Regions from separate parts of the Paenibacillus glufosinatiresistens genome, predicted to be linked through region 3. Evidence: riboswitches for the same ligand, from Rfam matches in the RefSeq annotation. Region 3 holds a riboswitch; each other region holds the start of a gene.
What was found. Region 3 has a riboswitch for cyclic di-AMP ahead of RBI05_RS10970 (C40 family peptidase). Riboswitches for the same ligand answer to the same signal wherever they lie in the genome.
Positions count from the first base shown of each region.

Region 1: another riboswitch for cyclic di-AMP. It lies ahead of RBI05_RS16910 (ubiquitin-like domain-containing protein); the one in region 3 lies ahead of RBI05_RS10970 (C40 family peptidase).
Region 2: another riboswitch for cyclic di-AMP. It lies ahead of RBI05_RS18165 (C40 family peptidase); the one in region 3 lies ahead of RBI05_RS10970 (C40 family peptidase).

Region 1 is NZ_JAVFHT010000021.1:10,569-13,846, forward strand. It holds gene RBI05_RS16900 (HD domain-containing protein) at 1-434, shown strand, start outside; gene RBI05_RS16905 (TatD family hydrolase) at 459-1,250, shown strand; cyclic di-AMP (ydaO/yuaA leader) riboswitch at 1,421-1,654, shown strand; gene RBI05_RS16910 (ubiquitin-like domain-containing protein) at 1,921-3,075, shown strand; gene rnmV (ribonuclease M5) at 3,267-3,278, shown strand, end outside.
Region 2 is NZ_JAVFHT010000026.1:16,034-19,311, forward strand. It holds gene RBI05_RS18155 (GNAT family N-acetyltransferase) at 1-71, opposite strand, end outside; gene RBI05_RS18160 (C40 family peptidase) at 328-819, opposite strand; cyclic di-AMP (ydaO/yuaA leader) riboswitch at 825-967, opposite strand; gene RBI05_RS18165 (C40 family peptidase) at 1,332-1,817, opposite strand; cyclic di-AMP (ydaO/yuaA leader) riboswitch at 1,823-1,961, opposite strand; gene RBI05_RS18170 (hypothetical protein) at 2,204-3,037, opposite strand; gene RBI05_RS18175 (M1 family metallopeptidase) at 3,049-3,278, opposite strand, start outside.
Region 3 is NZ_JAVFHT010000008.1:72,451-75,728, forward strand. It holds gene RBI05_RS10960 (NusG domain II-containing protein) at 1-374, shown strand, start outside; gene RBI05_RS10965 (TVP38/TMEM64 family protein) at 513-1,082, shown strand; gene RBI05_RS10970 (C40 family peptidase) at 1,278-1,748, opposite strand; cyclic di-AMP (ydaO/yuaA leader) riboswitch at 1,753-1,887, opposite strand; gene RBI05_RS10975 (AAA family ATPase) at 2,158-3,278, opposite strand, start outside.

The DNA of each region.
Region 1 (3,278 bases), on a different contig from region 3:
AAGCGCTGGTACAGACGGCCTTTATGCAGTGGACCCGGGAGAAGGATGAGCTGCTAAGCGATCTCTGTAACCGGTTCATCCACCGTAGATTGTATAAGTATGTAGAAATGGAAAGTCTGGATATGGAGACAATCGACGAGATTCGCCGCTGCTTCCGGGAAGCGGGACTTCACCCGGAATATGACCTGGAAATTGATTTCCCTACCGATCTGCCCTATGATGTATTCCGTCCCGGAGAGGGCTTTCACGGGAAGCAGATTTTGCTGCTGGACCGCCAGGAACGGCTGCGTGAAATTTCGGAAGTATCGGATATTGTCCGCTCGATCAGCGGCATTCACCGGGGCCGCTATCATTTATATGTCCCGCAAGATAAGCTCATGCCACTGCTCCCGCATCTTCCCGGGAATGTGCGCGCCATATTTGAACGATTGTAGACAGAAGGAGAGGAGCCTGAACCCATGGAATTATTCGACACGCATACCCATCTGGATGCGCCGCAGTTCGACGGCGACCGGGAGGAGACTATAGCCCGGGCCTTCGAATCCGGGGTCACCCGAATGATCAATATCGGCTTCAACCGTGAGACCATCCCGACCACGATGAGCCTGACCGAGAAGTATGACAGCATTTATGCCGCCATAGGCTGGCATCCGGTGGATGCCATTGATTTCCGCGAAGGCGACCTGGAATGGATCGCTTCCCTATGCGCCCATCCCAAAGTCGTCGCTATCGGCGAAATCGGGCTGGATTATTATTGGGATACATCGCCGAAGGATGTGCAGCAGGCGCTTTTACGCCGTCAGATCGGACTGGCCCGGGAATTGAACATGCCGATTGTCATCCATAATCGCGATGCCCATGAGGATATTGTTAAAATTCTCCGCGAGGAAAAAGCATCGGAGGTTGGCGGCGTCATGCACTCCTTCTCGGGGAGCTGGGAGACGGCCAAACAATGCCTTCACATGGGCTTCCACTTGTCTTTTGGGGGACCGGTTACATTCAAGAATGCAAGGGTTCCGAAAGAGGTCTTGAAGGAGACGCCGATGGACCGGCTGCTGATCGAAACGGACTCCCCCTATCTGACGCCTCACCCCTTCCGCGGTAAGCGGAATGAGAGTGCTCATGTCAGGTTGGTGGCAGAAGCGGCGGCTGAAATAAAGGGCTTACATTTGGAAGAATTAGCTAAAAAAACGTATGCGAACGCGCTGGAACGATTTGGTATCCAGCGAAATCCGGAGGAAAAGGGGTGAAAAAGGGAGCATTCTCGAAGGATTAAACTTTTTTAACGAAGAAACCACTGTTTATTACAAATATTTAACCTTTTATGTTTGTAAACGTGGTTGAAGTGCGCTTTACAATCTGCATTAAAACAGGATATCATCTTTTCAGTACAACGAGCTGCTGGTCAGCCGTTGATTCACCGATCGTCTCGCTGAGTCTCCGTCACGGAGAACGGGGGAACCGATATTGATCTGCCGTATCCCGGTCGTACATAAGCCATCGTCGGACGCGTCTGCAGAACAGTATTTGATTTCTTTTCGTGGTCTTTGGGGTGAATTTGAGGGCATTCGCCATGAGCGGATGACCTGAGATAGGGCGTCTCTCTTTCGTCCGAACCCGACAGCTAACCCCGTAAGCGCAAGTAAGAGAGGAAACCTCGTGCACAAGTCCCTGATCCGGCCTTGGAAAAGCCACGGAAGAGTCCTCTGTTAGAGTCTCTTTCCAGGCTTTTTTTGTTTGAATTTTTACAGTATCCGCCGGATAAATACGAGTGCCGGGCAGCCGATCGGTGAACGGGAGACGCATGCTTCTGATCTACCGCGTATCCTGTGACAATCTCATGTAGCTTCACGCGAACGCCGTGACAGTCATCAAAGAGAGAAGTTCGCGGCCGGAAGCTATGCAAGGAGGATGGAGAGTATGGGCGCAATTCAACCAGAGATGACCCATGATTCGCAGACATCCAGCAGGCCGAACGCAGTACAATGGATTCAGAGCCATATTCGCATCCTGCTGCTCGCAGGAGCCGCATCTGCCGCGGTGGTGCTGTTGATCGTGTTCTTGACCGGCGGCAGCAGCATTAAGCAAATTACAGTTGTTGTCGACGGAGAGATCCGGACGCTGGAGACGCGCAAGACGCTTCTTGGCGACATTCTGGCGGAAGCCGGAATTACGGTATCGCCGCATGACCAATTGTCGGCCTCGGTAAGCGACGAATTGAAGAACGGTGACCGTATCGCCATCGACCGGGCGCATCAGATCAGCCTGACCGAAGGCGGCAAGACGAAGACCGTATATACGACCGAGGATCACCTCGGCACCGCATTAACCAAGCTCGGGGTAAACCTGGGCGAGCATGACAAAGTATTTCCTTCGACCGACACCGCAATTTCCGCCAATCGTCTGGATGTCAAGGTCGTCCGTATCACGAAGCAAGTCGTGCAGCGGACGCAGAACTTGCCGTTCCGGGTCATCAAGACGGCGGACCCTTCCCTCTATGTGGGTGACGTGCGTGTGGCACAAGCAGGCAAACCGGGAGTCATGATCCAGCATATCGAGAAGACCTATCAGGATGGTCAGCTCGCTTCGATGGTCATGGTCGGCAAAGAGGTTCAGACGGTAACGAAAGACAAAGTTATTGCCGTCGGCACCAAGGCGAAGCCGATTCCCAAGCCAGCTGTCGCTGCCAAAGCCAAAGCCACCACAACCAAGGCCAAAACTACCTCAAGCGGAGGAACGGCCAAGAAATCCGGCGTGAATTTCGATTATAAACGGGTAATCAAGAATGTCTCCATGACGGCCTACTCTTCCGAAGAGCCGGGCATTGGCACACGGACGGCTTCGGGGACGCGGGTAACCGAGGGACGGACCATTGCGGTCGATCCGAATATCATTCCGATTGGCTGGTGGGTGTACATTGAAGGTCTGGGATTCCGCCGCGCAGAGGATACGGGCGGTGCCATCAAAGGCAACAAGATCGACGTCTACTACGATTCATTGAGCCATGCACGGAATTTCGGACGCAAGTCACGTACGGTGTATGTGATCGGACCGGTCAAACCCGAGCTGAACTGACGGCAGTGAGGTGGGACGGTTTTTGCAAAAAAGCGGGACTTACGCTATAGTGAGTTAAGCTCTCGCCTATACAATTCTTTAGCCAAAAAGAAGGGGAGCGAACCCTTCTTTTTGTTATATCCGACGGATTTATTCCGCGGGAAGTTGCGGGAGGCTATAACTTTTTATCAATAAGGGATGCCTGATAGATGATGATCAAAGAA
Region 2 (3,278 bases), on a different contig from region 3:
AGCCAGCCGTATATGTTATAGGGGGGCTCATACTGCCAGCCGCAGATTTCGCGGGCATGCGCAACATCCATCGGAAGAGCGCGGTAAAGCTCGGATGAATGGATCAAAGGTCATACTCCCCTTTCCTGTAGCGTTGCTCCTGCTTATTATGACATACCGGACGGAAGGATAGAGCCGCCGCGGCAGCAGAACCGAAAAAAATATCAAGCGGGCCGGCAATTCGGGTTTATCTTTCGGAAGCAGGGGTATAAAAAGGGTAAGAGGGACAAAAAATCCCCCCTGCCGGAACGGCAGGAGGGATGGTGAAAGTCCTACTTCGACACGGGCTTATTGCACGTCGTCGTTATCTTCGGAATCGACGGCTACCGACTTGTAGGCTGTCGTGCTCAGTACCCGCTTGGCTCCAACGTAACGGTTCACATAGTAGCTGTCGCCCAGGGAGCTGATGGTAACGCCCTTGCTGGAAGAAGCGTGTGCAAAACGGCCTTCGCCCACGTAAATGCCGACATGGGAGACACCCCGTCCCGTCGTGTTGAAGAACACGAGGTCGCCAGGTCTGAGATCGCTCTTCGCTACCGCGTCGCCAAGCTGATATTGGGAACCCGACTGGTGCGGAAGATCAATGCCGATCTTGTTGAACACATACATCGTGAATCCGGAACAATCAAACCCGCTGGTCGAGGTGCCGCCGGAAGAATACTTCGTTCCAATGGCCTTGTCGATCACCTTGTCGATCTTGGAATCGGCGAATGCGCTTCCTGCTCCGAGCGTAAGTGCAATGGACATGCTGAGAAATGCTGCTGCGAATTTCTTCTTCAAAGAGATTAAACTCCTTCCAAGGCCTGCGAGGTTAGCTTAAGGATTCGGTTGAAGGTCCCCTATGACCCCTCTGTGAATAGGAGGTCAATTCACCCAACGTGGTTCCCCCGCTCCCCCAGTAATACGGGGAATTCGGCACAGTATGTATGATGTCTTGCCGGCAATCGTGACAAAAACGTATAAAAAAGGGGAAACAATCATTACAAAAATGTTACTAAAAACTCACTGGCATCATTGTAACAAACCTGAAGACGGTTGGCAATCACTCTAGACTCCGGTTTGTGAACTTTATGTAGCGCTTTCATTGCAAAAAAACGCTTTATAGCGCCTTTTTTTCCCTACATAAAGGTTACCTCAAAAAAATTTGAAGAAATCGGAGAATAAGAGAGAGAGAACTGTTTCACCAGGAAGAAAAAGGGTTAATGAACAATAAGAAGGCCCGAAATGCTGGGGAGCAGCAGACTCGGGCCACAGAAAGCGAATAAGCAGCTAAATGGATGTAGAAACGATAATCAATCGTAAGCGACGGCCTTGAATGCAGTGGAACTCATGACGCGTTTGGCGCCGACATAACGTTTGGACCAGTAGGACTGGCTCAGCGAGCTGATATTCACGCCGCGTGAAGACGAAGACTGCGCAAATTTGCCGTTGCCGACATAAATGCCAACATGCGAGACGCCGCTCCCCGTCGTGTTGAAGAAGACAAGGTCACCGGACCGCAGATTGCTGCGGGAAACCGTTGTGCCCATTTTGTATTGTTCTCTGGAAGTTCGAGGAAGGTTAAGTCCCAGCTTCTTGTATACATACTTGGTAAATCCCGAACAATCAAATCCGGCGGTGGTAGAGCCGCCTACTTTATAAGATACACCGATCGTTTTGGCAATAACGCTGTCCATTTTGGAGTCGGCGAAAGCGCTTCCGGATCCCAATGATGTGAAAACAACCACAAGTCCCAGCGTCGCTGCTGCGAGTTTTTTGCGAAATTGTGCCTTATTCAAAACGTTAGAGCTCCTTCCAATGCCTGCGTGGTTAGCTTAAGGATTCGGTTGAAGGTCCCCTATGATCCCTCTGTTACGAGATCAATTCACCCAACAAATGGTTCCCCCGCTCCCCGGTGCCCGGGAATTTGGCTTGTTATGCACCTTGTTATGGCATCCAACGGTACGACAACCGGCAAAAGTGACGAACCGGCTTTGAAAGATTACAAACTTGTTACCAACTGATGTCCTCATTTTAGCAGAGGCATTACTCTTTTGCAAACTTTGGTGTGCCGAAAATCGACAAAAAGAGCCCCTCTTCTGTGTCAGAAGAATGAACTCTTTGGAAGAGTAGAACATTTGTTTCTCTTCTGTTCGCTGTTACCGGAAGAAATGGGGGCATAAGTTCAGTCAGAAATTCCCTCCTGCCGGGCACGCCAATGATGATATTGCGCAGCGATCCCCCATAGAGCGAACAAGGTTGCCGGCAACGGCGCAGCCTGGCGAATGAGCAGGGCGGGCAAGCCGGGAAGAAGATACCCGGAGGCTGCGCAGAGCGCGGCGGTCAGCGCGCCTCCTGCGCCGATGAGCAGCCGGAGCGAGGCTGCGGGAATGAAATAGCGGAGCACATGGCCCAGCGAGGAGAGGACCCGGCCGCCGACGTAGCCGAACTCCAGATAGAGCCAGATGAGCCGAAGGATGAACAGATAGAGCAGCCAGGGCGCAAGAAGGGGGAGCAGCCCCCACAGGCGGGAAGAGTCAAAATAGGCGGCGAAGAGCGTTCCTCGGGCTTGCGGAATGATCCAGTACAGCGGAAGCAGGGCGAAGGCCCATTCGGCCATGCTGAAGAGCAGAATCGGCAGGCCGTATTTGCGCATGCCCGGAAAGAAGAACAGACCACGTTCTCCCAGACTCTCCTGCCTCAGTTCGTGCAGCAGCCCTGCCCGGATGAAGGAAGAGATCAGCAGCCTAGTCAGAAGCAGGAGGGCAAGAATCAGGAGCCAGCGGCGGACATCCGGGCTCCCCTCCAGCCGCAGGCGGCCTTCGAGATAGAACAGCACTCGTCCCATCGTTGTTCCTCCGGCTTCAGCAGCCGGATAGCGCAGGAGCAGGGGGACAATTGCCGACCGGAGGAACCCGTACAGAAAGTAGCCCCACAACAGCCGGTACAGAAAGAGAAGAATGAGAATATAAGTCTGTTCTTTGGTGCTTCGCCAGCCGCATTTGATCCAGGTTCTCATGTGCGCTCACCTCACCATGACAGAATGCCGAGCAGGGCCTCGATTCCTTGCGCCACACCCATCGTCCAGCGGGAGACGGAGGCTGCGGGAAGTTCCGCTCTTCGGAAATTGTTGACATGCGCGTTCTCCAGCAGGATCTCGTGTTCCGGATCAATCTCGGCCGAGAGGAGCGGGGAAGGGTAAGTCAGCTTAAAGACCGTTCCTCTGCTGTATCCGTCCCAATCTTTAAGAATGCTCCTGC
Region 3 (3,278 bases):
GCATTAAGAAAGCGGATTTAATTCTTATCACATGTATTTTGCTAATAGCCCTGACTCTTTTAGGAGTAGAGTTGCTTAGAAAGGACCAGCCCAATACCGGTACTTATGCAAGTATACGTATAGATAATAAACTATATAAAGAGGTAGAACTCACGGATGAGCCCCAAATTATCAAGATTCAAACAAAAAGAGGATACGATATACTCAAAGTTCATGATAGAGGGATCGAAGTAATTGAATCGGACTGCCCGCAAAAAATCTGTTTTAGCTTTGGTTTAATATCAAGACCAAGACAATCTATCATTTGCCTACCTCTGCGAATGATTGTTGAAGTGAAGCCTAATTCAACTGATGATATAGATGCGATCCTATAACTTTCTTAAATAAAAAACAAACTATTCCATAAGCACATATATTGGGCTAAACGTAGAATCAGAGATCTATGTTTAGCTTTTTATTTACCTGTTATAATGAGCTCAGGTTATCTCAAATAAAAAAGGAACGGATTTTGTATGACTACGCACATCGTTGAATTGTTAGCTGAAAGTGGGTATTTCGCCATTATCTTAAGTCTGGTTTTAAATATATTAATAAGCATTTTTGCATTCATCCCTAGTGTATTTCTCACAGGAGCTAACATCACCTTGTTCGGTTTTCTCAACGGAATGATGATTTCCTTTTTCGGAGAAGTGCTCGGGGCAATTGTTAGCTTTGTTCTCTATCGCAGGGGGTTCTTGTCCTTAATACGAGGTATAAAAAATGAGAATAAATATTTGAAGAGACTTCAACAAACTTCTGGTTATGAAGCATTCTTTCTTATTCTTGCTTTAAGAATACTCCCGTTTATCCCTTCAGGATTGGTTAATATATCGAGTTCCGTTAGTCGTGTTAGCTGGGTCACTTTTGGATTAGCAACTATGCTTGGAAAGCTGCCAGCTCTGATTATAGAGGCTTATTCTATTCAGCAATTGCTGATTCTCAGCAAGGAATATCTCAGTGTGGCTTTGATTTTAGTAAGTATCGTACTCATTCTAATCATCTTCACGGTTAGTAAAAGAAGACACACTAAGTACAGGGACTAATAAATTATTAGTTAACAACGCTGAGATAGCCCTTTTTATACTTATCATGAGAATCCATCGCATGTACCTTATCCTACTTCCAATAAAAATAATCCTCAAACAAGCTTAACGGAATTAGAATAGCCTATTCAAATAAAAAGATCGCCTCTCTAATTAGAGGCGATCTTCATTACTCCACATGTAGAAAACTTTCTATTAACGGCTCACCATTTCAGAATAGCTGTTTTCACTGACTACACGGCGAGCTGTTACATATCGCTCCTTATAATACGCCTCTGACAAGCTGCTGATTCTTACGCCCTTACTGCTGGAAGAGTGAGCGAACTTGTTATCACCTACGTAAATGCCCGCATGCGAAACTCCAGAACCAAATGTGTTAAAAAAGACGAGGTCACCCTCACGTAAATCATCTTTGGCTACAGGAATGCCAGTTTTAGCCTGCGATTGAGAAGTGCGCGGAAGGTCATCTACATTGAACTTCTTAAGTACATATAGAATAAATCCGGAACAATCAAAGCCTGAAGTTGTGGTTCCTCCATAAAGATAAGGGGTTCCTACGACCCGATTCACAACACTGTCCAAGGTTACCTCGCTAGCATATGTACCTGGTGCTGCAGAAGCAAATATAAATGAGGCTGCCAACATGGATACGATGACTTTCTTCAGAAACTTGTTCTCCCTTCAATGCCTACGGAGTTAGCTGAGGATTCGGTTAAAGGTTCCCTATATTCCCTTTCATGCAAGAATAATTCACCCAAAAAATGGTTCCCCCGTTTTCAACGCTGAAATTCGGCAACTTATTAATATTTTGTAACTATTAACACTTTAATAGATAGTAGGCCACCTGTCAATCCTTCTAAAAATTTAACTATCAACGTATTTTCTACGTACTTTCTTCATTGTTTCTCCATATTTTTGCTTTATAATAACCACTCAATATCATTCTTTGTCTGAAACAATAGTAACGTTTTTGTAATATATTTCAATATCTTTGGTGTATATAAAAAGACGAGTAGTTACTTCCTCCTCGTCTTCTAATCCCGTATATGTCGTTTAATTGATATTACGTTTTCGATTACGATACCTGTGTTTGTTCCAAAGCCGATCCCAGAGATTCTTCAATTCCCATCATCATTTTATAATGGGCATGATGATGTGTAACCACAAATATCTTTTCAAATACCCGTAAGTACTTGCTGACTGTATCCATCGGGTGCTCGATATACAAATCATCTCCTGCAAAGTGAGAACCATCATTGGCCCAGGAGATTAAGGATTTACATATGACCTTCTCATCCTCCTCGAATCTATCAATAATGTCCTGATCGCTGTAATTACCATAGATTTTAAAATAATTTTCAATGATTCTACGAATCAAATTCTGAACGGTGATGGAAGAGCTGTGATTGGCTGACTTTAATTCCTGCCACATTAACTCATACGAGCTTTTAATCGGGTTGCTGTTATACGGGGTTGATTCGGTTACATCATTCCATTTTCGGATAATCCAAAATGTCTCATCCGCCATCCTAGCGCCATTTTTGGGCCGGTTTTTTGAAAACGTAATTTCCTTGTGAAAATAGACATTATGCGTTAGAAGAAACAACTGAATGATATTACTTTCTTCGTTGCGTACATCTTCTATAAGTTTGGAAATCAGATTGCTTACGATAAACAATACGTTACTGTCCAAGCTTGAAATGGTGTCATCAATCACAACAACTTTATTCTCCGTAATTAAATCACTGTTATTGCTACCGTTTAATAAGTGCATAAAATAAAGAAAGGTAACAAACGTTTTCTCGCCTTCACTTAATGTTTGATTAACGTCCTCACCATTTGATCGGATTAACCGATAATTTCCTTGACTTTGTGTATGAGCGAATTTGAAATTAGTAAAATGATAGGCCCTCAGTAACCGATTCATTTCGTTTACAGAGGGGATTACACTCGTAATCTGAGCCTCCAGCCTGTGAATTTCGGATTCTAATGCGACTCTTTCATTCTTCTTTTGAGCTAATGTTGCAGAAAGGTTGTCGATTGCTCGTCCTGTTCTATAATCTATACGAACATATTTCTCATGATTTTGCTGATTCTCACTCCAGATAAAATCCCAAATCTGGGTTATCAATTTATTCCCTTCATCCACTCGGTTCTCTATAAAAGTATTATGCTGCTGAATTTGTTCATTCGCTC